2 linked regions of the Dehalococcoides mccartyi 195 genome follow. The protein of the gene in region 2 interacts with the protein of the main gene of each other region in a pairwise test. Links are inferred from orthologs where the notes say so. Each region holds a gene or a part of one and is shown on either strand. Other genes may lie near its edges.

Region 1 (3,186 bases), 630 kb from region 2 along the record:
TTTACGCTTTAACGCCCGCATGTCTTTACTGGTGGAGAAATACCTGAAAGGCGGGGACTACCGGATAGAGAGTGCCGCCCCGGAAATCCGCTATCTTCTGACAACGGTTGAACGTGACAAGGAGGACGGATTTGCTCCGCCCATGATATCCTCCACCATCCGTTCGCTGGCGGAAAACGCTTCGGATTTTCTGGTAGCCCCTCTGTTCTATTTTCTGATTCTGGGTGTGCCGGGGGCGGTGGCCTACCGGGTTTGCAACACCCTGGACGGTATGCTGGGACACCGCGGTGAGTACGAATACCTGGGTAAGTTTGCCGCCTGCCTGGATGATATCATTAACTATCTGCCGTCCAGACTTACCGGGCTGATGTTTATACTGGCGGCTTTTGTTTCGGGGATGGATGGCCAAAACGCCTGGAGGATTGCCCTCAGGGACCAGTCCAAAACCGAAAGCCCCAATGCCGGCTGGCCGATGGCATCTGTTGCCGGAGCACTGGGGGTAAGGCTGGAGCGGGCTGGCCACTATGCGCTGGGGGATGCGGCAAAACCCCTCAGCCCCGGTCACATTGGTCAGGCCGTAAGGCTGTTCGGGGTGATGTCCGCTATCAGCATTGCCATCAGTACGGGCATACTGCTGGCGGTATATTTAATAAGCTTGAACTGATGGGAGGTGGCTTTTATGGCCAGAGAAATGACACATTGTTACGTTAAAATACCGGTTAAACCGCTGGATGATACTGCTATGGAAAAACTGCGCCAGCTGGAGCAGAAGCTGGGTCTGCCCTTGATAGCTTTCAGTGCCCGCAGTGACGAATATGCCAGGTTATCCGCTGAAGAATTGGCTGAGCTGGATAAGCTGGGGGCGGAACTGGATGCCTCTATTGTGGCTTACTCCCGGGGTAAAACCGCCCGCCCTGCCGGGCAGTCCTGCAGGATATAGGGGGAAATACTATGGATGAGCTGATTTACCTGGATAATGCCGCCAGTACCCCGGTTGACCCGAGGGTAGTTACGGCTATGCTGCCTTACTTTACCTGGCACTACGGAAACCCCTCGGCTATTCACCCCATGGGTCGCAGGGCGGACGAGGCTCTGGAAACCGCCCGTGAGCAGGTGGCCGCCCTGATTAACTGCCAGCCGGAAGAGGTTATCTTTACCAGCGGCGGCACCGAATCAGACAATCTGGCTATCAGCGGTGCGGCGATGGCTGGCCGGGGCAGACACATTATTACCTCGGAGATTGAGCACCATGCCGTGCTCTTAGCCTGTCATGCCCTGGAAAAGAAGGGCTTTGAGGTTACCTATCTGCCGGTGGACTCCTTCGGGCAGGTTTCTCCTAAGGACGTGGAGGCGGCCATTACTCCCCAAACGGCTTTGGTAAGCATTATGGCGGCCAATAATGTAATCGGCACCCTTCAGCCTGTAGCTGAAATAGGGGCTGTCTGCCGCCGTCAGGGAGTTATTTTCCATACCGATGCCGTCCAGATGGCCGGTCACCTGCCGCTGGATGTAAAGCGGGATAACATAGACCTTTTATCCCTGTCTGCCCACAAGTTTAACGGCCCCAAAGGGGTGGGAATACTCTATGCCAAGGGCGATGTGCCTTTAGCCCCGCTTATTCTGGGCGGTGGGCAGGAAAGCGGCCTGCGTTCGGGTACGGAAAATGTGCCCGGTATTGCGGGACTGGGGCTGGCAGCCGGGATAGCCGCACTGGAAATGCAAGAAGAGGCGGGCAGGGTTTCCTCCCTTCGTAAAAAACTGGCCGAAGCCATACTGGGGTCTATTCCCGGCAGCCGCCTTAACGGCCACCCCCAAAAGCGTCTGCCCGGTAATCTGAATATCAGTTTTGAAGGAGTGGAGGGAGAATACCTGAGCAAGGAACTAGCCAAGCAGGGTATCTGCGTATCTACCGGTTCGGCCTGCAGTTCGGCAAGCCACGAAGCCCCTTATGTGCTTCTGGCGACCGGCCTTGAGCGTGATCTGGCTAACTGCTCTATCCGCCTTTCTCTGGGTAAAATGACCACCCCGGAGCATATTCAAAAAACCGCAGATACTTTGAGTGCGGTAGTCAGCCAAATCCGCCGGCAAACCCCGGTCTGGTAGGAGGAAAAAGCTTATGCAACTGAAAAATACAGGGTATTCACCGGTAACTTTGGAAAGGGAGGTCTGTTCTTTGCCGGGTGTAAAAGCCGAAGTGTTTTCCACTCGTGTCTGGGATGCCCCGGCTAATCTGCTGGCGGTCTTTTTTGATGAAGACCATGCCGCCCTTTCAGGTACAGACGGCTACGGCAGCATCCGGCTGGTCTGCAACTGCTACCTGCCAAAAGATTTGTGTGATTACCTTCATTTCAACCACAAAGATTACGATGATTATTTAAAAGACCTGAAGCAAGAGATGGCCTCATTTTACAGTCTTGAAACCCAGGAAATCTTCATGCTGTCCACCGGGGTCAGCATGGACGAAGTTTGTTATACTCTTGAATCCGGGGATAAGCTCTGGGTCTGCGCCTGGGTTACGGCCGGTTTTAAGCATAATGCCATGCGGATAGGGGTGGATAAAGGCGCAGGACTGGAGGTTGAAGGGGAATGCCAGCCCTGCGGAACTATAAATATCATTACCGCCACTAATGCCCGGCTGGACTCTGCCGCTCTGGCTTCCAGCTTTGTGACTGTTACCGAAGCCAAGGTGGTGGCCCTGCAGGACCTTAATATCCACAGTTCATTTAATCCGGCCTTGCAGGCAACTGGCACTGGTACTGACCAGATAGTAGCGGTTTCCGGCTGGGATTTTGGCTGCCGCTATGTCGGCGGGCATACCCGGCTGGGGGAAATGACGGCCAGAGCGGTTACCTCCGCCTGCCGGAAAGCCCTCAGCATCCAGCTGGCCAAAGACCCCAATTATCACTCCGGGGGTAAAAAATGAGTACAGCTGCCAAATACGCCACCCGCCAGATAACTGACCAGGCCGGACGCCAGGTTCATTTCGGCTGCTTGCCCCAGCGGATTATATCCCTTGCCCCCAGCCTGACCGAAATAGTGTATGCCCTGGGAGCGGAAGACCTTTTAAAGGGCGTGACTGACTACTGTGATTACCCTCCCGAAGCCAAAAACAAGCCCAGGGCTGGCGGTTACAGTACAGTTGACGTCGACCAGATTGGCAAAATACAGCCGGATTTGATACTGGCC
Region 2 (3,043 bases):
TTGCACCGGCAGTAATTGCAACCTGTGCTCCCAGGTCTGCCCCCAAAAAGCCATTAAAACCAATGAGGCGGCGTAAACTTATGAAAAAGTTTGGTATATTGATTGTAGGCGTGGGCGGACAGGGGGTAATACTGGCCAGCAATATTCTGTGTGATGCGGCCATGGCTGCCGGTTATGATGTCAAAAAGACAGATACTTTGGGCATGGCACAACGCGGCGGGAGTGTAGTCAGCCACCTGCGTTTTGATAAAGAAGTATCCTCCCCCCTTATCCCGCAGGGACAGACTGATTTGATAATTGCCTTTGAAAAACTGGAGGCCGCCCGCTATATGGAGTATCTGGGCAAACAGACTAAAGCCGTTATCAATGATATGGCCATGCCCCCGGCCTCAATAAGCCTGGGCATTGCAGAATACCCTTCAGATGCCGAAATACTTGAGGGGTATAAACAAATGGGCATAAAAGCAGATTTTATAGCCGCTAACCAGGCAGTCAAAGAGCTTGGGAATGCCAAAATGCTGAATATTTACCTGCTGGGATATGCCGCCAGTTATCTGCCCTTTGACCACGAGATACTAGCCGGGGCTATAAAAAAGCGTTTGCCCCCAAAGTTACTTGAGGGCAATTTGAAAGCATTTGCCGCCGGATACGCGGCTTCACGCTAGGTAAAACTAGTTTGTAGTGCAGGTATTATCAGATTCGGCGGTCTCAATATCCACCATCAGCTTGGAAAGCAAATCTGAAATCCTGAGTTCGCCCACCAGCTTGCCAGCGTCATCTACTACCGGTATTTCCACCATTTCCTTTTCGGCCATCAGGTTTACGGCATGGGCAATGGTATCGCCCTGCTTGACGCTGATAATTTCGGAAGTTATTTCTTTAATAGTGCATGACTGGCTGAGACGCAGCACCTCAAAGGCATCCGAGCGGGTAACAATGTGCTTTTCAGACACGATATTCAGCTTCACTTTTACCCACTCAAGCAGCTGCTTAAGCTTAACAATCCCGGTCAAAACGCCATCTTTATTGACCACAAAAAGGACGTGGGTATGGGTATGCGAAGCAAAAGCCTTTATGGCATACTCAATACCCATATCATCCCGGACCATCCGCTTCTCAGATATTTTTTCACACAGTTCACTGACTATAACGTTTTCCAAAATCCCTCACCCGTCTATTTTTCTTTTTGTCCGGTCATCTCTGCCTGGCAATGGGGACAAAATGCTTCCCCCCGCCCGACCAACCCGCCACAAGCCGGACAGTAAAAAAGTGACAGCTTGCAGGCCTTGCAGAAAGGCATACGCGCTTCCGCTTCGGTAGCAATATCACAGTATGGGCAAGCAGTCGGATTTTTAGCAGAATTTGAATGTGTCATATTAACCTCTGGCCTGAACTTTGCTTTTATAATCAGCAATAGCGCTGTGCAGGGCCTGGGGGCCCATCTGGGAACAATGGCTGCGGTTCTGCGGCAGCCCCTTAATCTCAGCCTCTACTGCCTTGTTATCAATTTTCATAGCTTCTTCAATTGTTTTATCGGTAGCCATCAGGCTTACCAGACTGGATATAGCCACAGCTGCCCCGCAGCCGTAAGTTTTAAATTTCACTTCCACCAGACGGTTATCTTTTACCCTTATGTAAAATTCGGTAACATCTCCGCAAATGTCATTTCCGGCTCTGCCTATGCCGTCAGGATTTTCCATTTCACCCGAATTAAGAGGATTCACAAAGTATTCCATCACCTTTTCAAAGTAAAAAGCCATTTTCCATCCCCTTTTCCCCGGATACTACTAGGATAACAACTGAAAAGCCAAAAATCAAAATCCCAGCCTTTATATAATTTTAACACATACTTTTGGAGCTTAACAGTCAAATCTGAAATCATATCTGATATGCTATAATATTATATGATATTAATAAATATGCCGAGGAGGCCAAAACCATGATGTTTGACTGGTCAAGTGCCGGCTGGGGCTGGATGTTTTTCGGCGGTATTTTCATGCTGATTTTCTGGTGCGCCATTATCGGCCTAATTATCTGGGGTATTGTTCAGCTTGTCCGGAAAGGGCAGCCCTCATCTTCAGCCACTAAAACCCATTACATGGAAACTTTGAAAGAACGCTACGCCAAAGGTGAAATAAGTAAAGAAGAGTTTGACCAAATGAAGAAAGACCTTTTGTCATAAGCTTAAAAATAATGCCTGAAAAGAACCTGCCGGATACTTTGCCAAAGATAATCATGGGTATAAGCGGTATGTCATGTACCAGATGCGCCGCCAGTATAGAAGCGCGTTTGTCAAAAACAGACGGGATAACAGACCCCAAACTGAATTTTGCCTCCGCCAAACTTATATTCAGCTATGACCCGGCCGTTATCAGCCTGGCAGATATTAAATCTATTATTTCGGGCTTGGGTTACGGCGTTATCAGCCGCAAATCCATTTTCCCCATAAAGGGCCTCCACTGTGCTTCCTGCGTAGCCAGAGCCGAAAAAGCCCTGAAGAACACAAACGGGGTTCTCAGTGCCAGTGTAAACCTGGCTAATCAGACTGCCAATGTGGAGTATCTGGATTTTATTTCCTACCGTGAACTCAGCCAAGCCATAAAAAACACCGGCTACGAACTGCTGTCGGAAGAAACACCCCAAAACGAGCTTAACAGCTCGGAAAATGCCGAAACCCGCAAACTGCAACAGGAACTTACAGTTGCTCTGGTGCTGGGAATAAGCCTTATGATTATAGGATTCCTGCCAGCCTTTGGCGGCAAGGAATTTATTATGTTCTTGCTGGCTACGCCCGTGCAGTTCTGGGCTGGGCTGCGTTTTTACCGCGGGGCATTTGCCGCCCTGAAAAACCGCACCTCGGACATGAATACTCTTATCGCCCTGGGTACTTCTGCAGCTTACCTGTACAGCCTGACTGCTTTGGTATTCCCCTCAATATTTGATTCACCGCTGCTGGAAAAGCACCTTTACTTTGATACCTCCGCCATGATTATCGCCCTTATCCTGACCGGGCGTTTTCTGGAAGCCCGTGCCAAAGGGCGCA

What was found.
Region 1: the proteins of DET_RS04950 (region 2) and DET_RS01430 interact in binary tests that used the Escherichia coli proteins (3 or more experiments, as listed by UniProt). The link is inferred for Dehalococcoides mccartyi 195 from one-to-one orthologs.

Annotation. Positions count from the first base shown.
Region 1 is NC_002936.3:236,839-240,024, forward strand. What follows is about bases 166-3,027. They hold DET_RS01430 (cysteine desulfurase family protein), read left to right. Parts: upstream 166-951; coding sequence 952-2,103; downstream 2,104-3,027. Other genes in these bases: cbiB (adenosylcobinamide-phosphate synthase CbiB), read left to right, coding at 166-664; DET_RS01415 (hypothetical protein), read left to right, coding at 680-940; DET_RS01435 (adenosylcobinamide amidohydrolase), read left to right, coding at 2,117-2,923; DET_RS01440 (ABC transporter substrate-binding protein), read left to right, coding at 2,920-3,027. Outside these bases: more of cbiB, read left to right, coding at 1-165; more of DET_RS01440, read left to right, coding at 3,028-3,186. UniProt on the Escherichia coli protein: Master enzyme that delivers sulfur to a number of partners involved in Fe-S cluster assembly, tRNA modification or cofactor biosynthesis. Catalyzes the removal of elemental sulfur from cysteine to produce alanine.
Region 2 is NC_002936.3:870,752-873,794, forward strand. The notes cover bases 69-2,787. They hold DET_RS04950 (iron-sulfur cluster assembly scaffold protein), read right to left. Parts: upstream 1,761-2,787; coding sequence 1,377-1,760; downstream 69-1,376. Other genes in these bases: iorA (indolepyruvate ferredoxin oxidoreductase subunit alpha), read left to right, coding at 69-76; DET_RS04935 (indolepyruvate oxidoreductase subunit beta), read left to right, coding at 81-665; DET_RS04940 (CBS domain-containing protein), read right to left, coding at 672-1,160; DET_RS04945 (hypothetical protein), read right to left, coding at 1,175-1,375; DET_RS04955 (SHOCT domain-containing protein), read left to right, coding at 1,940-2,182. Outside these bases: more of iorA, read left to right, coding at 1-68; more of DET_RS04960, read left to right, coding at 2,788-3,043. UniProt on the Escherichia coli protein: A scaffold on which IscS assembles Fe-S clusters. Exists as 2 interconverting forms, a structured (S) and disordered (D) form. The D-state is the preferred substrate for IscS.